2 regions of the Anoxybacillus kestanbolensis genome follow, and region 2 is predicted to be linked to the other one. Evidence: a T-box and tRNA genes for the amino acid it is inferred to sense, from the RefSeq annotation. Region 2 holds a T-box; the other holds one or more tRNA genes.
What was found. The T-box of region 2 lies ahead of ileS (isoleucine--tRNA ligase). A T-box ahead of a tRNA ligase gene usually reads a tRNA of that ligase, here a tRNA-Ile.
Positions count from the first base shown of each region.

Region 1: it encodes a tRNA-Ile, which carries the amino acid that the T-box ahead of ileS (isoleucine--tRNA ligase) is inferred to sense. The anticodon was not compared.

Region 1 is NZ_MQAD01000005.1:695,572-710,589, forward strand. Features, by position in the region: gene BO219_RS05965 (sugar phosphate nucleotidyltransferase) at 1-714, opposite strand, end outside; gene BO219_RS05970 (hypothetical protein) at 859-1,176, shown strand; gene BO219_RS05975 (endolytic transglycosylase MltG) at 1,173-1,586, shown strand; gene phoU (phosphate signaling complex protein PhoU) at 1,616-2,275, opposite strand; gene pstB (phosphate ABC transporter ATP-binding protein PstB) at 2,329-3,138, opposite strand; gene pstA (phosphate ABC transporter permease PstA) at 3,165-4,046, opposite strand; gene pstC (phosphate ABC transporter permease subunit PstC) at 4,049-4,999, opposite strand; gene BO219_RS06000 (PstS family phosphate ABC transporter substrate-binding protein) at 5,075-6,037, opposite strand; gene BO219_RS06005 (peptidoglycan D,D-transpeptidase FtsI family protein) at 6,151-8,304, opposite strand; gene BO219_RS06010 (MFS transporter) at 8,365-9,579, opposite strand; gene sodA (superoxide dismutase SodA) at 9,671-10,279, opposite strand; tRNA gene BO219_RS06020 (tRNA-Ile) at 10,446-10,519, opposite strand; gene BO219_RS06025 (DUF1189 domain-containing protein) at 10,638-11,411, shown strand; gene BO219_RS06030 (methyl-accepting chemotaxis protein) at 11,424-13,148, opposite strand; gene BO219_RS06035 (type IV pilus assembly protein FimV) at 13,312-13,623, shown strand; gene ispG (flavodoxin-dependent (E)-4-hydroxy-3-methylbut-2-enyl-diphosphate synthase) at 13,703-14,797, shown strand; gene BO219_RS06045 (hypothetical protein) at 14,819-15,018, opposite strand, start outside.
Region 2 is NZ_MQAD01000019.1:42,597-57,614, forward strand. Features, by position in the region: gene BO219_RS10395 (RluA family pseudouridine synthase) at 1-411, opposite strand, end outside; gene lspA (signal peptidase II) at 386-874, opposite strand; gene ileS (isoleucine--tRNA ligase) at 950-3,706, opposite strand; T-box leader at 3,751-3,966, opposite strand; gene BO219_RS10410 (DivIVA domain-containing protein) at 4,011-4,514, opposite strand; gene BO219_RS10415 (YlmH family RNA-binding protein) at 4,578-5,351, opposite strand; gene BO219_RS10420 (YggT family protein) at 5,351-5,623, opposite strand; gene BO219_RS10425 (cell division protein SepF) at 5,626-6,048, opposite strand; gene BO219_RS10430 (YggS family pyridoxal phosphate-dependent enzyme) at 6,048-6,731, opposite strand; gene pgeF (peptidoglycan editing factor PgeF) at 6,733-7,533, opposite strand; gene BO219_RS10440 (YlmC/YmxH family sporulation protein) at 7,603-7,845, opposite strand; gene sigG (RNA polymerase sporulation sigma factor SigG) at 7,950-8,729, opposite strand; gene sigE (RNA polymerase sporulation sigma factor SigE) at 8,795-9,514, opposite strand; gene spoIIGA (sigma-E processing peptidase SpoIIGA) at 9,563-10,456, opposite strand; gene ftsZ (cell division protein FtsZ) at 10,594-11,712, opposite strand; gene ftsA (cell division protein FtsA) at 11,739-13,019, opposite strand; gene BO219_RS10470 (small basic family protein) at 13,100-13,459, opposite strand; gene BO219_RS10475 (DUF881 domain-containing protein) at 13,465-14,181, opposite strand; gene BO219_RS10480 (DUF881 domain-containing protein) at 14,192-14,884, opposite strand; gene BO219_RS10485 (cell division protein FtsQ/DivIB) at 14,868-15,018, opposite strand, start outside.

The DNA of each region.
Region 1 (15,018 bases), on a different contig from region 2:
AGAAACGAGACGTTGATTTAGTAAATCAACATGTGTTTGATGATATTGTTCGATGACACCAATATCAGACCAATATCCATCCGCCTCATATCCGTATATTGGGTACTCTTGTTGAATGAGATGTGGAAAAATATGTTGACTAAAATCGTAAGGTGGATGTTCAGGCATATAATTAAAAATCGCTGGATCGCAAATGTAAATGCCTGTATTGACTAAATCGCTGCACACTTCATTCCATTTTGGTTTTTCTACAAAATGAATCACTTTTCCGTTTCGATCTGTCACAATTCCACCGTATGAAAGAGGAGTCGCTTCGTGGTGCATAAGAACGGTAACTAATGCTTGTTTGGAAAAATGGAAATTGATTGCTTGCTGTAAATGAATTGTCGTCAACGTATCTGCACTAATAACAACAAACGTATCGTCTAAAAAAGACTGAGCATGTTTTACGCTCCCTGCCGTTCCAAGGGGCGTCGTCTCTTCAAAGTAATGAAGATGTACACCGAATCGACGTCCATCACCAAAATATTCAATAATTTCATCACTTAAATATTGAACGGTTACAGCAATATCCGTAATTCCGTGATGTTTTAACCATTCAATACTATACGCCATCACAGGTTTATTCATAATTGGTACGATCGGTTTCGGAACATGACAAGTTAACGGACGTAACCGTGTTCCTCTTCCCCCTGCCATAATGACCGCTTTCACAACATATCCCCCCCAAGTGAAAGCACACTTTTTTCCATCATATCATGACAATACTATGCGGACAATATACGAAAATTGTCGATTTTACATGAAAATGATGCATGATCGCTACATTCCTATGTATAATAAAGTGGGGTGACAAACATGATCGAATATACATTGATTGGACTCATTTCTTTTGCAATCATACTATTGCTTATTTCTTTCTTTCAAAAAGATCGTGTAAAAGAGGTAGAAGAACAAGTAGAGCAACTCACATTATCGACGATGCAACAATTGTACGAAATAAAAAAGCGAGTTAAAGCGCTTGAAGAAGAGCTGCTTGTCGGAATGGAGTTGTTTTCAACTGAAGAACAAATATGTCATCTACATAAGCAAGGTTGGACAAAAGAACAAATTGCCCGCAAACTCAACATGCCGATAGATGAAGTAAATATTATGATCGCGAGGAATGAACGATGAGAAAGACAACACGTGCATTTGCGGTTGGAATGTTGTTTGCCACAACGATACTTGCTATCGTTCATTACACGAATGACAAACAGTATACTATCATCAGCGAACAGCAGTATGAACAAATCGTTGCTGAACGAAATGAACTCGCTGAAAAACTCGAAAAACAAAAAAAAGAAACTGAAAAAACAACACCATCTCAAAAAGAAAAAGTGTACATTTATACGTTAACGATTGCCAAAGGAGAGGCAAGTCGCGACGTTGCTAACCGACTTGAACAAGCGCACATTATTGATGATGCTCAATCATTTTTAACATACCTCGATACCCACCAATTAACGCGTGCGCTACGCCCTGGAACGTATGTTGTTACAAGTGACATGTCATATGAACAAATCACCAAAAAAATCACAAAATAAGGATGTCCGCTGTTGGACATCCTTTTGCTTTAATCGTTTAAGTCGTAATGTCTTCCCTTGACTAAATAAAAGACATTTTCAGCGATGTTTGTCGCGTGATCTGCAATACGTTCAATGTAACGTGCAGTAAACGAAAGCTGAGTAATTTGCGACATCGCATCTGGATGTGCTTTTGTGCGCTCGAGCAATTCCCGAATCGTTTCGCCGTACAAACGATCAACTTCATCGTCCATGTCAGCCACTTTTTTCGCTGTAACGACATCTTCTTCGTAATACGCTTTTAACGTTAACGAAAGCATATTTACTGCGATTTCATGCATTTTTTCTAATTTATTTAATGAAATAACAAATGGCTGTTCACCGATTCGAATAGCCGATTTCGCAATGTTGACAGCAAAATCCGCCATTCTCTCAACGTCCGTTGCAATTTTAATCGCAACAATAATGCGGCGCAAATCGATTGCAACAGGTTGTTGTTTTGCAATTAGTAAAATCGCAAAATCGTTAATTTCCTCATCAAGTAGATCAATTTTTGTATCGTTCTCGAGCACTTGCAATGCTAAATCGCTATTTTTTGTTTTTAACGCTTCAAACGACTGCGTTAATGCGATTTCAGCGAGACTTCCGAGCTGTAGTAATTGATCGCGCAACGTTTGCAAATCGTAATCAAATTTCTCACGTACAGACATGCTTACTCCCCCTTTATTTTGAAAAAATCGTGCGAGCGTACCCGCACGATTTTTTATCCAAATCGACCTGTAATGTAATCTTCTGTTCGTTTATCGTCTGGATTCGAGAATAATTTATCTGTGTCGCTATATTCGATCACTTCACCGTTCAAGAAAAACGCCGTTTTATCAGAAATACGAGCCGCCTGTTGCATATTATGTGTAACGATAATAATGCTGTAGTTTTTCTTTAGCTCTTGCACAAGCTCTTCTACTTTCAATGTTGAAATTGGGTCAAGTGCAGATGTCGGTTCATCCATTAAAATAACATCTGGCTCAATCGCTAAACAGCGAGCAATACATAGACGTTGTTGTTGTCCACCAGACAGTCCATATGCATTCGTATGCAAACGGTCTTTTACCTCATCCCAAATCGCCGCACCGCGTAAACTTCTTTCAACGATCTCATCTAAAATTTTCTTGTCACGAATACCGTGAATACGCGGACCGTATGCCACGTTATCATAAATTGATTTCGGGAACGGGTTAGGCTTTTGGAATACCATGCCGACTTGCGTACGCAATTCTTCGACACGATACGATTTATCAAAAATGTTGCGCCCGCGATACGTAATTTCTCCGGATGTGCGAACGCTTGGCACAAGCTCAATCATTCGGTTTAACGTTTTAATGTATGTCGACTTTCCACATCCCGACGGACCGATAATCGCTGTGACTTCATTTTCGTAAATATCTAAGTCAATATTTTTTAACGCATGATGTTCTCCATACCATAAATTTAAGTTTTTCGTCCGATACACAACATTTTTTTCGCTTCGTTCTTCAGCTTGTTTATTACGTTCTTTCACAACTGTTAATTCCATTAATAAGTTCCCCTTTCAACGCACGATTAATAACGTTTTTGAAACTTGTTGCGAATAAAAATGGCAATTGAGTTCATCAAGATTAACACAACGAGCAAGACGACGATTCCCGCTGCCGCGACATGTTGGAAATCAGCTTGCGGACGTGACGTCCAGTTGTAAATTTGCATCGGCATAACCGTAAATGTATCCAAAATACCGTGTGGTAAATAGGCTAAAAACGTCGGAATTCCTAAAACGACAAGCGGTGCCGTTTCACCGATCGCACGTGATAAAGCTAGAATGCTACCTGTTAAAATACCGGGGATCGCTGCTGGAAGAACGATACGATAAATCGTTTGCCATTTCGTCGCTCCCATACCATATGATGCTTCGCGCAATTGATTCGGCACGGCACGAAGCGCCTCTTGTGCCGCAACGACGATGACAGGAAGCACAAGCAAACTCATCGTTAAACCAGCCGCTAGAATGCTACGACCTAAATTCAATTCACGAACGAAAAGCGTTAAACCGAGCAAACCGAATACGATCGACGGAACACCTGCTAAGTTGGAAATATTCGTTTGAATAAAATCTGTAAAACGATTTTTTTTCGCATATTCCTCTAAATAAATGGCAGTTCCTACGCCAAGAATAAGCGAAACAGGGGCAACGATGACCATTAACCATAATGAACCAACTAATCCCGCTTTAATTCCTGCTTTTTCCGGACGACGAGACGGGAAGTTATTTAAAAAGTCCATGTTTAGCCAGCCAAGTGCTTGAGTGAGTATCCGATATAGAAGGACGACGAGAACAATCAATCCGAATAATGTCGCCAAGAAAAACAAAAATTTTAACACATTATTGCGTAACAGACGACCGTTCATATGTTGAACGACACGTTGTTTATCAATTAACTTTTCCATGATTAATACTCCTCCCTAAAGCGACGAGAAATGTATTGCGCGAGTAAGTTCATGGCTAACGTAAATACAAACAGTGTCATACCGACCGCATAAATGCTGTAATAAACCGTTGTACCGTATCCGGCATCGCCTGTTGTTACTTGGACAATGTAGGCAGTTAGCGTCTGAATCGATTTCGTTACATCAAATGTGAAAACAGGAGATGAACCACCTGCTACAGCTACAATCATCGTCTCACCAACAGCACGAGAAATTGCAAGCATAAACGATGCCGCAATACCTGACGTCGCTGCAGGAAGGACGACTTTTAAAGCAACTTCTAACTTCGTTGAACCGAGGCCAAGCGCTCCTTCACGAATGGAGTTTGGCACAGAACTCATCGCATCTTCAGATAAGGAAGCAACCATCGGAATAATCATAATACCCATGACGATGCCCGGGCTTAACGCGTTAAAAATCCCTAAATCTGGGATGATTTTTTGCAAAAGAGGTGTTACAAATGTTAATGCGAAAAATCCGTATACAATTGTCGGAATTCCCGCCAACACTTCTAATATCGGTTTTAATACTTTTCGTGCCTTTTCAGACGCATACTCACTCAAGTAAATTGCTGAAGCTAAACCGATTGGGATGGCTACAACCATCGCAATCGCTGTCGTTAAAAGCGTTCCCGTTACAAGAGGAGCAATGCCGAACGAACCTGTTTTTTCATCCCATGGAAGCCATTCTTTACTCGTTAAAAATTCAACGATTGATACTCGTTCAAAGAAAATAAATGTTTCAAATAACAATGTAAATAAAATGCCGATTGTCGTTAAAACCGAAATGGTAGCTGTTAATAATAACAATTTTGGCATGAACCATTCCATAAACTGTTGTCCGCTTTGCTTTTTCTTATTTTCTTTAATCATCTCACGGACGGAATATGAACGATTCCCATCTGTCATCGCCATAATGTGAAAACCCCTTTCCAAATTCATGGCGAGATGAGAAGCGACTGTGGTGTCGCTTCTCATCTTCACGTTTCGTTATTTCAATCCTTCAAGCTTTTTCAATTGCTCATCACATTTTTCTTGTGGAAGCGCTACATATCCAACTTCTTCAGCAAACTCCGCACCGTTCTCTAATAAAAATTTCGCGAAATCATATACTTGTGGCTTTTCTTTTAACGCCTTTACGCTTACATACGTAAATAATGGGCGAGAAAGTGGTGCGTATTCACCGCTTTGGATCGTTTCATGCGTCGGTTCTACTGGACCGTTTCCATTATCGATTGGCACAGCTTTCAACTTATCTTTATTTTCAATGTAGTATGCGAACCCGAAATAGCCGAGCGCATTTTTATCGCCTGCAATTCCTTGAACAAGTACGTTATCATCTTCAGATAATTGCGCTGTTTTGTTTAACGGTTGTCCATCTAAAATGACTTCATCGAAGTAATCGAACGTACCAGAGTCGTGTCCTGGTGAGAACAATTTAATTTCTTCATTTGGCCATTCTGGACGAATGTCTGACCATTTCACTTTGTCATTACCGTTTACCGCACCGGATGTAAAAATTTTCTTTAGTTCATCAACTGTTAAATAATCAACCCAGTCGTTATCTTTATTTACTAAAACAGAAAGACCGTCGAATGCAACTTGGAGCTCTTCAAATTGAATGCCGTTTTGCTCAGCAGCTTTCTTTTCCTCTTCTTTAATTGGACGAGAAGCGTTTGAAAAGTCTGTTTCCCCTTTTGTAAACTTTTCAAATCCGCCACCTGTTCCGGACAAACCAACAGATACTTTGACATCTGGTTGTTCACCCGCATACGCTTCAGCGGCAGCTTCAACAATCGGATAAACAGTAGACGATCCATCTACAACAACGTTGCCGCTTAATTGCTCTCCGCCATTTTCGCCGCCTTGCTCAGCGCCGCCACCACATGCTGTTGTAAATGCTAATACAGCGCTTGTTACACTTGCGAGTGCAAACCATTTGTTTTTCTTCATCTTTTGATTTCCCCCTACTTTTTCATTAGTTTTTGTCCCACGAGTTATAGAATAATGGAAAGGTATTAAATTCGTTTTAAACAAATGTTAAGCTTTTGTAAATTCGCTTTCTTTTATCTTTCCATTGTTTGTTCCTCATTATTCAACGGTTCAGTAGGGGGTTGCTCTCCGAATTGGCGCTTTGTTTTCAATTCAAAATACGCATCTAAAATTTTTCTTCCAATGTAGTTATTGATCGGATAATGGTTTCTCGGATTTTGATATACCCAAGGCACAACGACAGCAAACGCCACTTCCGGATTGTTGTACGGAGCGAAGCCAACTAACGTCAAATTGTATGTTGGCGTCATCCGTCTCGACTTGATCGGTCCATCATAAAACGCCTGTGCGGTTCCTGTTTTTCCTGCTGGATCATAAGGGGCGTTTGCGAAAAAGGCACGCGCTGTTCCGTTTGAACCGTGCATAACGCGATAAAATCCTTCACGCACGCGCTCAATATACTCCGTTTTCATATCAACTCGATTTAACACTTTCGGCTCAAACGAATAAATGACATTTCCCATTTCATTTTTTTCGCTAATCGGTTCGCGAATTTCTTTTACAACGTGCGGTTGAATGCGATATCCACCGTTAGCGATCGTTGAAACGTATTGCGCCATTTGAATTGGCGTGTATACATCAAACTGCCCAATAGCTAAGTCAAGTAAATGCCCTGGAAGCGTACTTTGTCCAGGCCATCCGATAATTTCCCCAGGCAAATCAATCCCTGTTCTCACACCTAAACCGAACTGATTAAAGTATCGTCTCATAATCGAAAACGCTTCTTTTTTAATTGGTAACGCTTGATGGGGGCGGTACGTAGAGCCAGCAATCGCTATTGCTGTCTTAAACATGTAAACGTTTGACGACATTTCAAGCGCTTTTAAATCGTTCATCGGTCCCGGACGAATACCGCTATGCGATTTTTTCGTCGGTGTTCCTTTAATATACAGCGGTTCGTCAACTAGCACCGTGCCTGGTTGAATAGCACCCGTTTGAAATCCTGTTAATACGGTTGCTCCCTTGACTGTTGAACCCATCGCATACGCTGATGTGATTGTTCCAAGGGCATAATCTTTGAACACTACTTTCCCATTCTCATCACGTGTATACAGTTTCCCAGCCAGCGATAAAATCTCTCCCGTATTCGGATCCATCATGACAACGAAAGCACGATCGAGCAACTCTGTTCCACCGCGCCGTTTCATTGTCGTCAATTCTTCTTCAATAATTTGCTCGACACGTTTTTGTAATTCCATATCGATCGTTAGCACAATATCTTTGCCGCGCTGTCCTTGCGATATTTCAATCGTTTCAATAATGTTGCCTGCTTTATCTGTCACATTTTTAATTTTTGCCTTTTGCCCACGTAACACATCTTCATATTGCGCTTCAATGTAACTTTTCCCTACACGGTCATTACGGCTATAATCGCGTGCTAAATAGTAGTCAAGCTTTTCACGCGGTAACCCTTCTTCCGATGATGTAATATTTCCCAGCACTGTACGAAACGTATCACCAAATGCATAATGACGATTCCAATCTGTCGTTACATCTACCCCTGGCAATTCTTCTAAATGCTCGCTAACAACCGCATATTCTTCATTCGTTACCCCTTCATTTTTAATCATTTGTGGCGTCAACGCGTATCCACTATTCATTTCCCGAAAAATAGCGACAACTTCAAGCTCCTTTTCTTTAATTGCTTTTACATCTTCTTCTGTAATGCGCTCAAGTTGCAGTCGATAAATATCTTTATCTTTCAACTTTTTAGCGCGAAACTGTTTCCATTCTTTTTCTGTAATTTTTTCTTTCGCCTTCTCCTCATTTGTTAAAATCCAATAGTCTTTTATATCTCGCTCTGTCACACGATCCGTCGGCTTTTCAATATACATTGCTAACTTTTTTGCTACTTCAATCATTTCCGAAGGTTTTGTTGTTTGGGTGCGCGTATACGTAATCGCATGAAGCGGTTCGTTATCGACAACGACTTGGTAGTTACGGTCATAAATTTTGCCACGCGGCGCCGGTGTATTGACAGTGACGTTTTCCGTTCGCTCAACCTCTTTTCGATATTGCTCACCATAAACGATTTGGATGACACCTAATCGTAAAATAAGCGCAGAAAAGAGTAAAAATACAATAAAAAATAGCACGTTTAACCGAAATGGCACCTGCATTCGTTTTTTCTTTTTCTTCGCTTTTTGAGCATGTTGTATTTGTTTCAAAACGTGCGAGCACCTCCTTTACTTGCTCCTTCTCATTGTAAAAGAAACGCTCGCAAATTTCTACATTGAAAGTCGAATGCGTCTTACAAAAAAATAAATAATTAAATGACCGGCTCCAACAATTAACATTAGTGATGGAATTGCTTCTTTTGCGTCAAATAGCGTAATGGCTAATAAAAACAACAGAACAGATGTAGCACGCCCACCATTCAAAAACAATTCCCGCATCACAATATATTCAATGCGCCACTCCTTTGCGTGATTGCTTTGTCCAATGACGTCAAATGTAAGCGACAAATACGGGACAAGCAAAATCGGATAACCAACAGCAATAAGCGCACCGTATATCATCAGCTTTGTGTACGACAAATCAAAAACGAGTAAAAAAACAGAAGCATACAATAACACGCCACCAAATAAAATCGCGCGCAATCGCCAGCGTTGCTTTATATATTTGGATGCAAACGAGTACGTCATGAAGGAAACAACTGCGTTAATAAAACCAAATACGCCAAGCGCTTTTTCTGTTCCTGTTGTTATAAATAAAAAAATAGAAACGATAAACACAAATGTTCCTTCCCGAAATCCTTGAAAAAAGTGGGCGTTTGTAATCATTTTCCAATTTTTGTTTTTCTTTCGTTCATCGTATGCTGAACGAAGTGCGAATCGCCCTGATGAGCCTCGTCGATGTAGGAAGAAGCTGAGGATCACCGCGGCAATAAACAAACATAAAGAAGCTAAAAAAATCGCCATGTACCCCGTAAACTTTTCACTCGAAGCGATAACCCATCCTGCTAGCGGTGGCCCAATCATTCCTGCCACAGATGTCATCGCTCCAAGCAACCCGTTAAATAAATCGCGCGTATTTGGCTCAGTAATTTCAAATGTTAATACGTTAAATGCAAGCCAATAAAAGCCATAACCAACACCAAGCAAACCACCAAGGAAAAACAAATGATTCATCGCTTGATTTCCACTGAATAATACGACTAAAAAAAAGAGTGCCAAAAACGTCACGCCCATTCGTAAAACGATGACGCGATCAATTTTTTTGGCGATTTTCCCAGCAACGATAAATGCAAGCGGCTGCCATGTGACAATCGCTAAATTGTACACACCTAGGGCATGAAAACTGTTCACTTTTTTCCAAACATATACGTTTACAAACGTATTGGACAAAGCGATGCTAAGAGAATACAATCCGCCGATTGCTAGTAAAAGAAACAATTGGCGATGTGTGTGAATGTGCGCGATGATTCGTTTCCATCTGTTCATAGGCAAACTCCCTTTCTTGACAAGTAGTTTGCCTACTCTTTTGTAGCGATATGCAAAAAGAGCTCGACAAAATTTGCCGAGCTCTTCATCATTATTTTGCTGCTGCGTAACGTTTGGCAACTTCGTCCCAGTTGACAACATTCCAAAACGCTGAAATATAATCTGGACGACGGTTTTGGTATTTTAAGTAGTATGCATGCTCCCATACATCTAATCCTAAAATTGGTGTTTTACCTTCCATTAATGGCGTATCTTGGTTTGGTGTACTTGTTACCTCAAGCTGACCGTTGTGCACAACAAGCCATGCCCAACCAGACCCAAAACGTGTTGCAGCCGCCTTTGAAAATTCTTCTTTAAACTTTTCAAAGCTGCCGAATGTATTGTTAATTGCTTCAGCTAATTCACCTGTAGGCTCACCGCCACCATTTGGTGAAAGAATTGTCCAAAAGAGCGAATGATTTGCATGCCCTCCTCCGTTGTTACGAACAGCTGTACGGATGTTTTCCGGCACCTCGTTTAAATGAGCCATTAGCTCTTCGATTGTTTTGCTTTGTAATTCTGGATGACCTTCAAGCGCTGCGTTTAAGTTTGTTACATATGCGTTATGATGTTTTGTGTGATGAATGTTCATCGTTTCCTTATCAATATGTGGCTCTAACGCATCGTAAGCATAAGGCAATTGTGGTAATTCAAATGCCATACTTCATTCCTCCTCATTTATTATGTAATTGGTCACAAATGAAACCGTTCAATCACATTTAGAAACAGAAAAGTTTCATAAGTGAACCTACTTTAAGAGTACCAAAATAAAACGAATGTTTCAAATTATTTGCAAAAAAACTCGCTAATTCACTTAGCGAGGAAAATGGACCCTGCAGGACTCGAACCTGCGACCAGACGGTTATGAGCCGTCCGCTCTAACCAGCTGAGCTAAGGGTCCATCATATCCGATGGTAATTTTAGCAAAAATGATGAAAGGCGTCAATACGAGACAAAATGGTTGTGTAGCGAATAGAAAAAGAAGTAGAATGAAAAATGATGATGCCTAAAGGATGTGAATGATCATGTGGAAACGGTTGTTACAAAGTCTTTATTCGCCTGTACATATTGCCCGCTTTCGCTTTCATCCGATCGGAAAAGCGATTAGTTACGTGTTCTTTTTATCGCTTATTGCGACGTTGCCGATTGCTATTTATTTTATAATAAGTATAAACAAAACGATCGACTCAACGCGCGAACTATTGAGCGAGGAGCTTCCCCCATTTGAAGTCGTCGATGGCATATTGACATCGGACGAAAAAAAACCAATTGAGCTCATACATCCTGACGTGACTATTTTATTAGATAGCACAGGTACATTAACTACCGATGACGTAGCGCGCTACACAAATGCAGTAGCGTTTTTAAAAGAAGACTTTTCGCTCGTTGTAAATGGCCACGTTCAATCGTATCCGTATGCCGTCATGCAAGTAGATCGCTTTACAAACAAAGACGTATATGAATTTACACGCACGTTGCAATCATTACTTCCTATCGTCATTTCACTATCGTTTTTTGTTTTATACTTTTTCACATGTACAAGTAAATTTCTTTACGTGACCGTTCTTGCATTCATCGGTCTCATTTTTCGCGGCACATTAAATAAGCGTGGAACGTACCGTCATATGTGGAGCATCTCCGCTTATTCGATTACATTATCAACTATCTTTTTTACAATAATGGAATCGTTGCAAATTGTTGTTCCTTATGCCGTTGCTTTAGACTGGTTCGTTTCTGTCACGATTTTGTTCGCTTCCATTAAAGAACTCCCTTCTATGAAAGAAGCAGGCTGATCCGCCTGCTTCTTATAGTTTAAATGATGAAGTGATTGTAGATAACGATTGCGATAATTCATTTAATCGTTCACCAACACGATACATATCATTCATCTGCTTCGTTTGGTCATACGAAAACGACATCATTTCTTCCGCACTTGCAAGCGTTTGTTGGGCAACGGAGGCAAACGCCATCGTTACAGTCTCGATCATCGGCAATAATTGTTGAAACTGCTCTAGTTCATTTTCCATTTGTGCTACGTTACGATTGACGCGTTGAATTTCTTTCAACAAATGGTCAAATGAATGTTTCGCTTCGTTTGCAGACATGAGTTGATGTTGTAAATGTTCGACCATTCCTTCAAATTGATTCGTCGCATGAATCGATACTTCTTCCATCGCAAAAATGGATGATGTAATTTCTTCCGTTGCTTTCGAAGCATGTTCCGCTAACTTTCTCACTTCTGTAGCGACAACCGCGAACCCTTTTCCTGCTTCACCAGCACGGGCAGCTTCAATTGTGGCATTGAGTGCTAATAACTTCGTTTGCTCAGCGATTTGGCGAATGACATCGACAACTTTTGTAATCGACGTGGAATGATGTTTCACACTTTGAATCGTATCGTTTACTTCTTTGAATTGTTGAGCAAATAAGTGAATATCAGCAATTAAATGCGTCAGACGCTTTTCGCCACTTTCCGAAGATTTATTCATATCAAACGCACTTGTTGAAATGTTTTGTACGCTTGTTAGCACATGTTGCATTCGTTTTTTCATCTCAGCTACCCGATGAATGCTTTCATCTGAAGCGTTTGCTGTTTCTTCTGCCCCTTGCTTTACGGTTGCAATGGCTGATATGAGCTGATCGTTCGACTCAATCGCGTGTTCAGACACATGCTTTGAGTCTCCTCCTGTCATGGCCAACTGCCTCGTCGTTTCATTCATTTCGCAAATGACATGTTTCATGCTCGTCAACATCCGTTGGAAGCTACGTGCAAGTGAATCAATCTCCGGCGCAGTTGAATAAATCTGCTCATTGATTGTTAAATCTCCACGCGACAATCGACTCATTGCATGACGAAGGTGAGCAATCGGCTTCGTTAATCCACTAACTAACCATTTAATCATGATCGTTGAAATGATAACGCTGATCATAATCGTTACAATTGTTAACTTGGCAAGCTGTTGAATCGGCTTCATAAATTGTTCATCCGGCACAGCAACGACATATGTTCCTTTTAATTCTTGAATCGTCTTATATGCAAATGTATATGTACGTCCGTTCCACTCCAAATGCGAAACGCCATTTTTTCGTTTCACAATCGTTTCTTTGATCGATTTTGTTACGTTCAGCTGTTCATTTCGCTCAAATGTTTTTACTTTTCCATCACTTATTAAAAAAACATCTACACTTAACCCATCTTGCATCAGTTCTGCTCTTTGCTGCTTAATTGCAGAACGTAAACTTTTGTCAAACAGTTTTTCATTTCCGGCATGAATATACAGCAAATTACGTAATACTTCAAACATCATCGTCGCTTCTCTCTCAAGGCGGTTTTCGATCGCTTTTACAGTCGTTTCTTTCGCCTGATGATAAGCAATCATCCCCACAATGCTAAGCGAAGTAATTAGAACACTAAAAAATAAAATGAATAGACGGTTTTGTAAACTCATTTTTAATAACCATTGTTTTACTTTCGGTGATGGTTGAATACGAAATATTCTTATATGCGGTTTTATATTTTTCAATGGCACGGCACATCCCCCCTTCGACAAATACAGACAAAGAATACTAAAAAAATATGAATGGGATGTTAAACAAATGTGAAGTGATGTAAAAGAAGTGTAATTTTTGTGCATATATGATAAGGACAAGCCATATGCATGAAGAAAGAAGAACGACAGGTGGGGAAATAGGATGAAAAAAGTAGTTACCCTTCTTATCTTCATTGCTATATGTGCGATTGCTTACCATGATGTAACAGACGGAACGATTCATACGATTCGTGCGGAAAAAACGAACAAGCGGACGAACGAATTACCTTATCGCGAAATAACCGTCCAACGTGGCGATACGCTCCTCTCCATTATCGAACGTGAAATGAATGGTAAATTGCCCGTACCCATCGATCAACTCATTACTGATTTTCAAGCGCTCAATCCACATGTAAATGCGCATTCCCTTCAAGCTGGCAAAACGTATCGTATTCCACTCTATAAACAGAAATAGCAAAAACGTTGTCAACAAATAAGAAACATTGCTACAATAAAAAATGATTTGATTAATACGTTAAAGGAGCGATTGACGCGTGAGTGAAATCATTCATCGTTCGAAAACCCGCCCTGTTCGTGTTGGAAACATTACAATTGGCGGGAATAATGAGGTTGTCATTCAAAGCATGACGACAACAAAAACGCATGACGTCGATGCGACTGTTGCCCAAATTCATCGACTTGAAGAAGCTGGATGCCAAATTGTTCGCGTCGCTTGCCCAGATGAAAGAGCAGCAGATGCGATTGCTGAAATAAAAAAGCGCATTAATATTCCACTCGTTGTCGATATTCATTTTGATTATCGCCTTGCTTTAAAAGCGATTGAAAACGGGGCGGATAAAATTCGCATTAATCCAGGAAATATCGGGAAACGCGAAAAAGTTGAAGCGGTCGTTAAAGCAGCGAAAGAACGTGGCGTACCGATTCGCATCGGGGTCAACGCTGGTTCACTTGAAAAGCGCATTTTAGAAAAATACGGCTATCCTACTGCAGATGGGATGGTCGAAAGCGCTCTGCATCATATTCGCATTTTAGAAGACCTCGATTTTCAAGACATTATCGTGTCATTAAAAGCTTCCGACGTTCGTTTAGCGATTGAAGCATACGAAAAAGCCGCTCGTGCATTTGACTATCCGTTACACCTTGGGATTACGGAATCGGGTACGTTATTCGCAGGAACGGTAAAAAGTGCTGCGGGACTTGGTGCGATTTTAAGTAAAGGAATTGGTAACACCGTACGGGTATCCCTTAGCGCCGATCCTGTCGAAGAAGTAAAAGTGGCTCGCGAGTTGTTGAAAGCATTCGGTCTTGCGGCGAACGCTGCAACGTTAATTTCTTGTCCGACATGCGGGCGAATCGAAATTGATTTAATTAGCATTGCAAATGAAATTGAAGAGTATATTGCCCAAATTAAAGCACCGATTAAAGTAGCAGTTCTCGGCTGCGCAGTAAACGGGCCCGGAGAAGCACGCGAAGCTGACATCGGCATCGCAGGGGCACGTGGAGAAGGATTATTGTTCCGCCACGGAAAAATCGTTCGTAAAGTACCTGAAGAGACGATGGTGGAAGAGCTGAAAAAAGAAATCGATAAATTGGCGGAAGAATATGCCTCGAAAGGGAAACAAAAATAAGAGGGGACATTCCCCTCTTATTTACCAAAATCGGACGAAAAAGCTTAAAATGATGGAGACAGCACCAATTCCAATCGCCCACGCTCCTAACGTTTCCGCTCCTCGACGGCGAGCGATAAATCCGAAAATAATGCCGGCCGCCCCCATAATGACTGGCATAAGGAAAAGAGAAACAATCGATAAAGCAAGTGCAAGCCAACCTATCCCCCGACCGTTTTCTC
Region 2 (15,018 bases):
GATGCGATGAACGATGCCCGGTCGAAGCACACCGTTAATGCCGGAAAGGTCTTGACAATGTGCAAGTAACGCGTTAACAAGCGTCCCGTGCATATGCCCTGGCGCTGGATGAACGACCATGCCGCGCGGCTTATTGACAACGAGCACGTCCGCATCTTCGTAATAAATATCAAGCGGAATTGGCTCCGGTGCGACATCTAACGGCTCCGGACTCGGAATGGAAATGACCACTTCATCATCGACATGGCATTTGTAGTTCGGTTTCACCGCTTTACCGTTCACGAGCACATGCCCTTCTTTTAACCATTGTTGTACTTGAGAACGCGACCATTGTTCATTTAGTTCAGCAATGACTTTATCAATGCGCTCTCCATCGTGTTGTTCTTCAATCGTGAGTTGAATTTGCTCCATCGCTCATTCCCTTTCGTTGTTTTTCTTCGGTCCATGTATAAATAAACATGAGCGCAACACCGATTGTCAATGCTGCATCGGCGACGTTAAAAACCGGGAAGCTATAATTGAAAATATACGTATGCACAAAATCGACAACTTCTTTTCGAAATACGCGATCAATAAAGTTCCCGAGCGCGCCGCCAAGCATCAGTCCAAGCGCGATGCCAAACAGCCGTTGCGTCGGTTGCAACCGTTGAATGTATATGACGATGCCGACGACAACGACAACCGTAACGATATAAAACAACCAAAATTGCCCCTGCAACATGCCCCATGCTGCGCCGCGATTACGATGCGACGTTATGTATAATACGTTTTCAATAATCGGAATGCTTTCGCCTAATTCCATATAGCGAACGACGAGCCATTTCGTCCATTGGTCAATCAATATCACGACAAAAGCAAGCAAATAATATAACATTATACCCCTCCAAAGCAAAATTCTTTTTCATTTTATCATAAACAATCCCCCCTTGAAAGAGAGGGGGGATATGTGTTATTGCTTGACAATTGTCGCACAACGTGGACATAGCTCTGGGTGGTCTGCATCTTCGCCGACTGTCGGTGTAACGACCCAGCAACGTGCGCACGTTTTTCCTTCCGCTTGTTTGACGACAATCGCTGTTTTCGTAAATGTTTGCGCCTCGCTCGGTGCATCAGCAAACGTTCCACCAATTGAAAACGCTGAAACGATTAATAGCTGTTTCATATCTTCTTCAATTGAATCGATGAGCGCTTTCGTGTCGTCCGTCGGATATAAAATGACGTGCGCCGTTAGCGACTTGCCGATTAGTTTTTCATTGCGCGCCACTTCTAGCGCTTTTAATACTTCGTCGCGCAATTCCATAAACGCATCCCATTTTTTAACGATGCGATCGACATCATCAATGTGCACGGATTCTGGCATATCGACAAGCTGTACGCTTTCTTCTTTAACGTGTGGAATGTACGACCACACTTCATCTGCCGTATGCGGTAAAATTGGCGCAACAAGTTTCGTTAACGCTACAAGCGTTTCATACAACACCGTTTGAATTGAACGACGTTCATGATTATTGGCTGCTTCGATGTACAACACGTCTTTTGAAAAATCGAAGTAAAAAGCGCTTAAATCGACGGTGCAGAAGTTGTTTATTTCATGGTAAATCGTCGCAAATTCATACGTTTCATACGCTTGTTTTACTTTTTCGATGAGACGATTTAATTTAATGAGCATGTAACGGTCCACTTCGCGCAACTGCTCGATCGCTACCGTATGTTCTGCAGGATTGAAATCGAATAAGTTCCCGAGCATGAAACGGAACGTGTTGCGAATTTTACGATATACTTCTGCGACTTGTTTTAAAATGTTGTCAGAAATGCGTACGTCCGCTTGATAGTCGACAGAAGCAACCCAAAGACGCAAAATGTCGGCACCAAGCTGTTCCATGACTTTTGCTGGTACGACGACGTTGCCGAGCGATTTGCTCATTTTTCGTCCTTCGCCATCTAGTACGAAGCCATGGCTTAATACGCCTTTATACGGCGCTTTTCCGGTAACTGCAACCGCGGTGGAGAGCGATGAGTTAAACCAGCCGCGATATTGGTCGGACCCTTCTAAATAAAGATCTGCTGGACGTTGTAAATCGTCCCGTTCTTCTAATACCGCTTGATGAGAAGAACCAGAGTCGAACCAAACGTCCATAATATCTGTTTCTTTCGTAAAGCGTCCGTTCGGGCTACCTGGATGCGTAAACCCTTCTGGGAGCAAATCTTTCGCTTCGCGCTCAAACCAAACGTTTGAACCGTATTGGCGGAACAAGTTCGATACGTGTTCAATCGTTTCGTCTGTAATAATCGGTTCACCGTTTTCCGCATAAAAGACTGGAATCGGTACGCCCCACGCACGTTGGCGCGAAATGCACCAGTCGCCACGATCGCGAATCATGTTGTGGATGCGAATTTCACCCCATGCTGGCACCCATTTCGTTTCTTCGACAGCTTTCAATAATTGATCACGAATTTTGTCGATGGACGCAAACCATTGAGCTGTCGCACGGAAAATTGTCGGTTGCTTCGTCCGCCAATCGTGCGGATACGAGTGCGTAATAAACGATAGTTTTAATAAAGCACCTACTTCTTGTAGCTTTTCTGTAATCGCTTTGTTCGCGTCATCGTAAAACATGCCAGCAAACCCTGGCGCTTCTTCCGTCATATAGCCGCGTTCATCGACAGGGCAAAGAACACCGAGGCCGTATTTTTGACCGACGATAAAGTCGTCTTCCCCGTGTCCTGGGGCCGTATGAACGCAACCGGTTCCGGCGTCTGTTGTGACGTGTTCGCCACAAATGACGAGCGAATCGCGGTCGTAAAACGGATGTTTCGCAACGACGTATTCGAGTTCGCTTCCTTTCACTGTTTTTAATACAGTCACATGCTCCCAGCCGATTTCTTTTTGTACCGATTGTAATAACTCCGATGCAATGACGTATTTGCCACCATCTGCCTCAACGACGCTATATTGCAACTGTGGATGAACAGCGATACCTAAGTTCGCTGGAATCGTCCATGGCGTTGTCGTCCAAATGACGATTTTTTCATCGCCATTAAGCACCCCTTTTCCGTCTTTGACAGGAAAAGCGACGTAAATCGATGGGGAACGTTTGTCTTTGTACTCGATTTCCGCTTCGGCAAGCGCCGATTCACTTGATGGAGACCAATACACAGGTTTTAATCCTTTATAAATTAATCCTTTTTTCGCCATTTCGCCAAATACTTTAATTTGTTGTGCTTCATATTCTGGCGTTAACGTAATGTAAGGATTGTCCCAATCACCGCGCACACCAAGGCGTTTAAATTGCTCGCGCTGGCGGTCAATTTGCTCGTATGCATATTGCTCACATAGCTTGCGGAATTCCGCAACGCTCATTTCTTTCCGATTGACGCCTTTATTTTTCGTCAGCGCCGTTTCAATTGGCAAGCCGTGCGTATCCCAGCCCGGTACGTACGGAGCACAATAGCCGCTCATTGACTTATAGCGAACGATAAAGTCTTTTAAAATTTTATTAAGGGCATGTCCCATATGAATGTCGCCGTTCGCATACGGCGGTCCGTCATGCAATACGAAAAGCGGGCGATCTTTTGTACGCTCTTGCACTTTTCGATAAATGTCCATTTCATCCCATTTTGCTTGCATTTGTGGTTCACGTTGTGGAAGATTTCCGCGCATCGGGAAATCGGTTTTTGGCATGAGTAACGTATCTTTGTAATCCATTTTGTTTACCTCCTTTTATGTAAATAAAAAACCTTCTCATGCCCAAAAGGGACGAGAAGGTCTCGCGGTACCACCCTTGTTGACTATGTAAACATAGCCCACTTGACATTCGTAACGGGAATGACGCGCCGTGGCCTACTATTTGTTCAGCACGGAACTCCGGGGTGATTTTCATTCTTTCGCTTATGCCGAGCTTCCACCGCCCTCGGCTCGCTGTAATAAGCTGATGAAAGAACTACTGTCCCCTTCATCGTTTTTGCGATATAACTGTAATCGATATTATAGGCAATCACAATAGCCATCGTCAAGACTCTGTTATTTCTTGCACCGCTTCATCATCAAGTTTGTAATCTAATAAATGATCCCAGTCGCCGCTATTTAACATATCGAGCTGCGCTTCAATTAACATTTTAAAACGATTGCGGAACACTTTCGCTTGACGCTTTAGTTCTTCCACTTCCATCGCGATTTTTCGCGTTTTTGCGAGCGCCTCACTAATGATGCGATCCGCATTTTTCTCCGCCTCTTTAATGATGAGCTTCGCTTCTTTTTGCGCGTTTCGCTTCACTTCTTCGGCTGTTTCTTGCGCAATTAAAATCGATTTATTTAACGTTTCTTCGATATTTGTAAAATAGTTGAGTTTTTCCGTCAGCTCTCGCACTTTTTCCTCAAGCTGCTTTTTTTCACGCAAAATCATTTCATAGTCTTTAATGACTTGATCTAAAAACTCGTTCACTTCATCTTCATCATATCCGCGAAAGCCTCGGCTAAATTCTTTATTATGAATATCTAACGGCGTTAACGGCATGCGGCCCACCTCCATCTTATGTACGTACCGTATGTTTCGACATGTTTTGCGAAAATCCTTCTTTTATTTTGCTTTTTCGACAACGATGCGCCATTTTTCTTTTTTTGTTTGACCGACAATCGCTTGCAGTCGGCAGCGCCCATACCCGCGTAACGACAATAAATCACCTTCTTGGCACTCCATATGAGCTTGGTCAACCGTTTTCCAATTCACTTTCACGAAGTTTTGGGCAATGCAAGCTTGTGCTTTTTGGCGTGATATGCGAAAACATTGCGCTAAAATGGCGTCAAGTCGCAAAGAAGAAACGGTAAAAGTTTCTTCTTCCCATTCTTCTTTCACAGCGAGAAGTTGCGAAAGCGGTTGTTCTTCTAACGATACTTTTGCTTTTCCAATCGTTGTGACGTTCATTTTCACAAACGGTGCAATTTCTTTAGCGACGACAAACTGAATGATATCATCAACGATGACGATATCGCCAAATTTTTCACGCTTCACACCGAGTGACAAAAGGGCACCGAGCACGTCACGATGCCCGAGTGTAACAAATTTTTTTGGATAGCGAACGGAAAACAACGATAGTTGAAAATCATCTTCATTCGGTTGCATGTAAGTCGGATATAGCAGTGCTCGCTTTCGTTCAACAGATGATGAGCCACCAAAAAAGGCAACGTGCACTTCATCGTGATGGCCGACAATCGAGCGGACGATTTGTTGTTCGCGCGGAGTTAAAAAATCTGTGAGCTTCGGAGCATATTGTTCCGTGACAAGCCGCTTCCATTCGCAAACGAGATCAATAAAATGATGCTCTTCCTTGCGAAAATGTTGATAAATATCCATTACAACCCTCGAATGACCATGTCGACTAATCCGTAAACGCCCGCCGTCGCAAAACGTAACACAAGCAAGGCGACGATCGGAGAAATGTCGATCATGCCAATCGGTGGAATAAAGCGACGAAACGGCTCTAAATACGGCTCACAAATGTTGGCGAGAAATTGACCAATTTTTGTTTCACGCGCATTTGGAAACCATGACATTAAAATGTAAACAATAATCGCGTACGAATATACTTCAATGACGGTTGCTAGAAAATTTGCTATTTGATACAAAATTACCACCTCTTTATTGTCGGTTCATCGTCAGAAACGATCGAAATGGATCCACTTACATCTACATTATCCGGCGTGCATAAAAAAATGGTAGAGCCGACTTGTTGAATGTCTCCGCCAATCGCATACACCGTTCCGCTTAAAAAGTCGACAATGCGCCGCGCTTGATCACGGTCAACACGATGAACGTTTACGACGACAGCACGCCGATTTTTTAAATGGTCGGCAATTTCTTGTACTTCCGCATATGCGCGCGGCTCAAATAAGACGAGCTTGGATGATTTTTGTACACTTTGTAAACTCACAACATTTTGTTTTTGTTCGGCTTTCGGTTGTTGAACGACTTCTTCTTCCTCGTATTCATCTTCTTCCCATTTTTCTTCATCTAAATCGAAAAAATCGCGAATTTTTTTCACAAATCCCATCATTCCACCTCCTCTTCACCGACAAGACATGTACCGAGGCGAAGAAACGTTGCTCCTTCTTCGACCGCAATTACGTAGTCGTTTGACATCCCCATGGACAATTGTGTACAAGGGGCGTGCGGCAATTGTTTTTCTTGTACTTGTTCTTTTAACTCGCGCAACGTCCGAAAACAGCGACGAATCGTCGCCTCATCGTCCGTATATGGCGCCATCGTCATTAATCCGACAACTTCAATACGTGAAAAAGCAGATAATGTTTCAATAAACGGCAATACGTCTTTTGGCGCTAGCCCGTGTTTCGATTGCTCCCCTGAAACATTGACTTGCACGAAACATTTGATCGTTCGATTCGCTCGTTTGTTAATTTCTTCCGCTAATGAAAGACGGTCGAGCGAATGAACGTAGTCAACGTAATCGATGATTTGTTTCACTTTTCTTGATTGCAACGTGCCGATAAAATGCCATGTTGCTTCTTTTCCGATTGTTTCGTATTTTTGTAAAAAACCGTCGGTACGACTTTCGCCTAAATGAACGATGCCCGCATCGATCGCCTCTTTTGCTCGCGCGATGCTGACATATTTTGTCACTGCCACAATTTGAACGTCTGATGCGTTTCGTCCTGTTTTTTCACACGCTTTAGCAATATGTTGTTGAATTGTTTGTAACCGTTGTTTGACCGACATATCATTCCCTCCAGCCAATAAGCGCCATCATTCTTCCTGTTTTGCCACCGTCGCGTCGGTGAGAGAAAAATAATGACTGCTCACAGCTTGTGCAATACGATGAAACAGCGATACGTTCGCTCGGAACACCTGCTTGTTGCAAAAGCTGTTTATTCATTTCTTTTAAGTCGAGCGCATACTGTCCCTTACTTGTTTCATTATAAAGAGATTGTGGCGAGTTGACTAGCGCCTTTTGAACGAATTCAATGACGCGATCATCGACGACGTAACAACAACGGCCGATCGACGGACCGATGACGACGTAAATATCATCAGCCCCTTCTTCGTTCCATCGTTTCACCATTTCACCCGCGATGTTATGCACCGTCCCTTTCCAGCCGGCATGTGCAAGTCCAATTAGCTTTTTACTTGGCGAAAAAAAGTAAAGCGGAACGCAATCCGCAAAACAAAGCGCCAACATCAGTTGTCGTTCGTTCGTATACAGCCCGTCTGTATGAGGCACAGCGGTATCGTACGCGCGTACCCCTTTTCCTGCATGATTGTTCGTCACTTTTTCGATGTGTACGCCATGCACTTGATCGGCACATACCCAGCGATCAAGCGAAACGTTTAACTGCTCGGCTACTTTTTTTCGATTTTCATATACGACATCGCAATCGTCTGCGACATGCATGCCGAGGTTTAACGTGGCAAACGCCCCTGTGCTCACTCCGCCTCGTTTTGTCGTAAACGCAACGCTCACATTTTCCCATCCATCAAACAAAAGCAACGACTCGTGCGCTTGTCGAAATATTTCATTCATCGTTCGACATCCTTTGTACAATTTTATCACTTTTTTTCCTATTTTATCACAGCTTGCCGAAAACGTGAATTATTCATCGCCATCTAATCGAACGAGAATGACGTCGGCACCAACTTTCACAATATCGCGCCACGGAATAATAATTTCATCCGTTCGTCCAAATAAACCGAGCACCTTCCCTGCACCGATAATGATGATAGCTTCAATTTGACCGGTCGTTAAATTAATATCAATATCTCCAATATTTCCAAGCCGTTTGCCGTTTGCGACATTGACGACGTCTTTTTGTTGGAGTTCAGAAATTTTCACCATGTTCCCCCGCTCCTTTTCTTCTTTCTATCTCCTATATGTATGCGTAAATCGAAGGTTGTAGTCATGTTGAAAGCATAGAAAAACCCCCAGCTGTGTGGGGGATGTTACCATTGAATATTTTTATTCATTTGTTTAATGGCCGCTTTTTCTAAACGAGATACTTGCGCTTGGGAAATCCCGATTTCTTCGGCCACTTCCATTTGTGTCTTCCCTTGAAAAAATCGTTTGCGAATAATCATTTTTTCGCGCTCATTTAGCCGACGTAGCCCTTCTTTCAGCGCGATTTCCTCAATCCAATTTATATCACGGTTTTTCTCATCACTCAGCTGGTCCATCACATAAATTGGGTCGCTACCATCGTTGTAAATCGGTTCAAATAAGGAAACAGGATCTTGAATCGCATCCAATGCAAACACAATTTCTTCGTGTGGGACGTCTAAAATTTTTGCAATTTCTTCTGCTGTCGGTTCTTTTGCTGTTTCACTCATCATTTTTTCGCGCACTTGTAGCGCTTTGTATGCAATATCGCGCAACGAGCGGGACACGCGAATCGGGTTATTGTCACGTAAATATCGGCGGATTTCACCAATAATCATCGGTACAGCATACGTTGAAAATTTCACGTTTTGACTTAAATCAAAATTATCAATCGATTTCATAAGTCCGATACAGCCGACTTGAAACAAATCGTCGACATATTCACCACGATTGTTAAATCGCTGAATGACGCTTAATACTAGCCGTAAATTCCCGTTGATTAATTTTTCGCGTGCCGATATGTCACCGGCTTGCATTTGGCGGAATAGTTCACGCATTTCTTCGTTTTTCAGTACTGGAAGTTTCGATGTATCAACGCCGCAAATTTCAACTTTGTTTCTTGCCATGTCTTTCCCTCCTTGCAGGAGATGCTGTCAGCTTTCAGTATCTCCTTCGAAGGGAAAAATATGCATTACATCATTTTGTTAAACTCTTTTCGCAATCGTTTAATAATTCGCTTTTCTAAACGGGAAATGTACGATTGGGAAATGCCTAACAAGTCCGCGACATCTTTTTGTGTTTTTTCTTCTCCACCACTTAGCCCGAAGCGAAGTTCCATAATTTGTTTCTCTCGATCGCTTAATTGATCGAGCGCACGAAATAATAAGTTTCGGTCAATATTTGCTTCTAAATCTTTCGTAATGACGTCATCTTCTGTGCCTAATACGTCCGACAACAACAGTTCGTTGCCGTCCCAGTCGATGTTTAACGGTTCATCAAACGATACTTCTGAACGTACTTTATTGTTGCGCCGTAAATACATTAAAATTTCATTTTCAATGCAGCGCGATGCATATGTAGCGAGTTTAATTTTCTTCTCCGGGTTAAACGTATTGACTGCTTTAATTAACCCGATCGTACCAATGCTAATTAAATCTTCAATGTTAATGCCGGTATTTTCAAATTTTCGGGCGATGTAGACGACGAGGCGAAGATTTCGCTCAATAAGGAGCGAACGCGCTGTTTCATCCCCAGAAGGAAGTTTTTTTAATAACATTTCTTCTTCCTCTTTTGTGAGCGGCGGTGGCAATGCCTCGCTTCCACCAATGTAATAAATTTCGTCCGCTTTAAGCCCTAATTTTTTTAATAGTTTGTACCATACATATGTGAGGCGTAATTTGAATAACTTCATAAAAAACCTCCTTCTATTTCAGCACGAACGGCCGTATGATAATAATAATTACGAAGCTTGCGACATAACCATATGCGGATGAACGATGCAGTTATACTCTCCGTCTGCTGATAATGATGACGGATAAAAGCCAACAAGCACTTTTTTGACAGATATCCACTGTTTTCCGTCTGACCATTGTACGCCGTCTGGTTTCATCGCCACTAACAGCTGTTGCTCGACGCCAACGGCACGGTACGGGACGAAACGTATCCGGCTCACCCATTCGTTCGGGATGTCATCTGTGTACGTACGTTTTTGAATCATTTGTAAAACAGTTTGAGGGAAAATATGTGCGAACGGTTGCAATTCGACGATCATAACCGGTGTGTTTGTGAATGGGTCGCGCAACTGGTTTCCGCTGTCGACTAATCCTTTTAAACATACCGTTTGTCCAAAACATGTGACACGCACATCGATGACGTGTTCAAACCGCAATTTTTTTTCGCGAATCGTTCCCATTTGCACTTTTGATAACATCCATAAAATTGGAAACATGATGACGATAAACAACCAGCTAATCGAAGTTGAATGCGTGAGCCAACCCGATGAATAAGGCGTGATTTCACTTTGCAACAAAAAGTGAAAGGCAACCATCCCTCCGCCCATCATAAACGTGGCGAAATAAAAAGCGAGCACGTTTTCCACAAAAAAGCGAAAGCGATGGAAACCAAAACAAATCCACACGATGAAAAAAGAGATGACAAGTTTCGTTACGAAATGAGATGTCATATAAGCAAAAGGAGTGAAAACAAGCAAGACGAGCAACGAACCGAATAATGCTGCAAGCATAAGCCGCCATAAACGAATGCGACGCTTTAACATAATTGCCGCAAGCCATAGCAACATCGCATCAAAACAAAAATTTAATAACCATACGAGATCGGCATAAATCAGCGGCATCCCCTCCCTACAACATCTTGAAACTAGTATATAGCACTTCCAATAGAAAAGTGTGTCAAACGATGACGTCATTTCTTCAGAGATTTTGTCATATGATGATGGAAATAAAAAAACGCCCACACGTAGTGAGCGTTTTTTTAACGGCGACGGTTGCGATTGCGTAAAAAGGCAGGGATGTCGAGTGGATCCTCGACTTGTTGTCCGCGTGTTGGCGAGTAGTCGACTGGCTCTTCTTTTTTCTCGCGCTTGACGCCAACTGTCGGTTTGACAACCGCTTGTCGCGTCGCTTTCGCTTGATTCACTTCTTCGTTAAATCCTGTCGCGATAACCGTAACGACAATTTCGTCTTTTAAGTTTTCGTTAATAACCGAACCGAAAATCATATTGACGTCTTGATCAGCAGCAGATGCGACGATATCAGCTGCTTCTTGCACTTCGTACAAGCTTAAGTTCGTACCGCCTGTAATGTTCATTAATACGCCTTGGGCACCGTCGATCGATGTTTCTAATAGCGGGCTCGAGATCGCCTTTTTCGCTGCCTCCGCGGCGCGATTTTCCCCCGTTGCTACGCCGATTCCCATGAGGGCTGAACCTTTGTTCGACATAATCGTTTTCACATCGGCAAAGTCTAAGTTAATTAATCCCGGCACCGCAATTAAGTCGGAGATGCCTTGTACCCCTTGACGAAGCACGTTGTCTGCTTCGCGGAACGCTTCTAACATCGGCGTATTTTTATCAACGATTTCTAATAGACGGTCGTTCGGAATGACGATGAGCGTATCAACGGCTTCTTTCATCGCTGCGATACCGCTTGCCGCTTGCATCGCGCGCTTTCTTCCTTCAAACGTGAACGGCCGTGTGACGACGCCGACAGTAAGCGCACCTAAATCGCGTGCGATTTGAGCAATAACTGGCGCCGCTCCTGTTCCTGTGCCCCCACCCATGCCGGCTGTGACGAATACCATATCGGCACCTTTGAGCGCTTCTTCAATTTGTTCTTTACTTTCTTCGGCCGCTTTTTTTCCTACTTCTGGATTTGCTCCTGCACCTAATCCGCGCGTCAATTTTGCACCAATTTGTAGTTTAGTTGGCGCCTTGGATAAGTTTAGCGCTTGAGCATCTGTATTAACCGCAATAAATTCAACACCTTGTACACCATGTTCAATCATGCGATTGACAGCGTTATTTCCGCCGCCGCCGACACCAATTACTTTAATTGTTGCTAACTGATCAACAGTCGTGTCAAACTCCAACATGATAATCCTCCTAGCCATTCAAATTGTCATTCAAAAAAGTATCCGAAAAATTTCTTTACTTTATGCCCTAAATGTTCTTCTTTTTGTTTCGGCTTTGCTGGCGCTTTATGCACCTTTTTCTCCGGTTGGAAATCGTCTGTCGCGCTCGAAGAAAGAACAGGAACGTGTCTTCCTTGTAGCTTCGCATTTTTATAAGCAAATTGAATTAAGCCAACACCGTTTGTATATCGTGGATCGCGGACGCCAATATAATCCGGCATCGCCACGCGTACAGTATTTTCAAAAATGGCTTCGGCAAGTTCCAATACGCCCGGCATATTGACTGTTCCACCGGTTAACACGTATCCGCCAGGCAAATCGCGAAATCCGCGTTTTCGAATTTCCGTTTGTGCCATGAGTAAAATTTCTTCGACACGCGCTTCGATTATATCCGCAATTTCCAATTGACTAAACTGTTGCTGTTGGTCGGTGCCAATGATCGGAACGCTAAACACTTCCTCGTCAGAAGCGAGGTCGTAAAAAGCATGTCCATGCTTAAGTTTAATGCGCTCTGCATCTTCTGTCGACGTACGCATGCCGATCGATAAATCTTTTGTAATATGTTCACCACCGATCGGAAGTACGGTCGTTGCTTGTAAAAAGCCCTGTTCAAACACAGCGACCGTCGTTGAACCACCACCGATATCAATAAGTGCCACACCTAAATTTTTTTCATCTTTCGATAATGCAATTGAGGCGGCCGCTAGTGGTTGAAGGCACACATCAAGCACATCTAACCCCGCTCGTTCGACACAGCGAAGCACGTTATGTAAAGCGGTTTTCGATGCAGTAATCATCGTTCCTTCCATTTCCAATCGGACACCTAACATACCGCGCGGGTCGTTAATGCCATCAAGGCCGTCAACGATAAACTGTTTCGGAATGACGTCAATAATTTCGCGCTCTGGTGGAATGGAGACGACTTGTGCCGCTTCAATAACGCGTGTGACGTCTTCAGTTGTAATTTCTTTATTTTCGCTTGATACAGCGACAATCCCATTGCACGGTTGAAGTTGAATGTGGTTGCCGTTTACTCCGACAATGGCGCCTTTAATCGTTACGCCGACCATCCGTTCCGCTTGGTCAACCGCTCGTTTAATGGATTGTACCGTTTCATCTATATCAATGATAGAGCCTTTTTTCAGCCCTTGCGATTTCACATTGCCGACACCGATAATGCTTAGCTGATCGTTCATCATTTCACCAATGATCACTTTCACGCTCGATGTACCGATGTCAAGACTAACATAAAAATCGTTGCTGTTCATTCTGGTGGCACCTCCTTTACAAAATGAACGTTACTATGTATATCAACACTATATTCCACATTCGAACAGCATTCCCTTTTTTATAAACGATTTTTTTGGCGGCTTTCTAACCATTTCGTTAGCAAAATTCGGCGGATGACAGCGATGTTTTGAAACAGGCGCACACCGAACGCAAATACAGCTGCTAAATACAAGTCTACACCAAGATGCACACCGAGAAAAGCTAAACTTGTTGCTAAAATAATATTAAAAAAAAATCCAGATACAAACACGTGCTCATCGTAAATATTTTGCAAATGTGCGCGAATACCACCTATGAGCGTATCAAACGCTGCGAGCACCGCGATCGATAAGTAGTTAGCATATTCGCTCGAAATGCGCCAATCTGTCAACAATCCGAGCAATATGCCAATGACGAGGCCGAGCAACGGAAGCCACATCACGTTCACCTCCTATCCTCTTCAACTGCTTCCATTTGTTTCACACGCACTACTCCATCGTACGGAGGAATGACGACACGTTGTTGCGGTTCTGAAATCGTCAGAAGTAAATTTTCAATGGCAAAGTCATCGGCAATCGTTGAAGCTTTTAACCGGTTGTACATTTTTTCGGCGTCCGCTGCAATGACTTTAATTTCAAATGGGAAAGAGCGAAGCGGATACGAATCGACTTTCGTCACACCGTTAATGTCGCGAATGACTGTCGTGTTGACGACGCGCTGATCTGCAATCGCTACATATTGGGCGCCATACATGTTTAATTCATTCATGAGTCGGCGAAGCAACTCTGCTGACACCGTATCGCTAATCGGGCCAACGTACGATTCATCATACATTTGTTCGACATAAAGCACGACACCTTCCCCGACAACTTCCGTTAACCCAGCTTCTTTTTTTAGTTCTTCTACCGTTTGGCGAAGAATCGCTCCTTTGCTTTCTGAACGTTGCTGTTCATATTTTTCTAACGTTTCTTCATATTTTCGTATTTCGTTTAATAGTTGTTTATGTAGCTCTTGTTCTTTTTTTAAATCTTGTCTAATTTCCCATATGTCACGTGTATCGCGCACATCTGGCTCGTTGTTCGTCTGGAATTGGACAGCTAACATAAAGCCAATAATGAGCGACACAAGCGTGAAATGCCATATCGTTTTTTGCGTCAACATCGCTCCTCCTCTATTTTTGCATCAACGGTTCCATTGTAATTTCCGATTTTTCCGTAATGTCAACAATAATATGGTCGCTCGTCAGTTGATCTTTCACCCCACCAGCAATCGTTAACGCCGGAATAAGTACGTTTGGGTCGCCGATCGCTTGAATAACGAACGGGGCTGGATGTTGTGTCCCGTCGATTTCAATGACCGGACCATTGCACAAAATATACGATCGGTGCGATAATCGCTGTCCGTTAATCGATATTGCAGACGCCCCCGCAATCAATAGTTCATTGACAACTTGAAACACATGTTGTTCATGGACGATGTAGTTTGTGGCGTTCGCTTCTGAAGGAATGTATGAAGCATCAGATAGCGTCACTTCGACCCCTTTTCCTTTCACTTTCACTTTGCCAAGATACATGCGCAACCGTTCTGCATCTTCAGCGAGGTTAAAATAAATTTGTTCTTCGCTTGCTAATTGTTTTTCCATTTCGCGTACGCGTTGTTGTTTTTTAAACAATTCAGCTTGCAACTTTTTGTTTTGCTCTTGTTGTTCAATGAGCTGTTGACGATATTCGTACTCTTTATCCCATTGACGTTCTAGCTCGCGATTGGCCGTCTCTTTTTTCGTTATCTGATAAGAAAAAGCCAACATAAATCCTAAAACTAAACAAACGAACGACAAAATGACGTGGCTACCGTTCATTTTCATCTTCGTTTTCCTTCCCTTCATCCGCTTCGTACGGTTTGAAATATGTGCTCATCTCTAAATGAAGAACGCCTTTTACCCCCGGCTGTAACTGACTGACAATCGAAGGATAATGCACAATTTTTTTCGCAAAACGA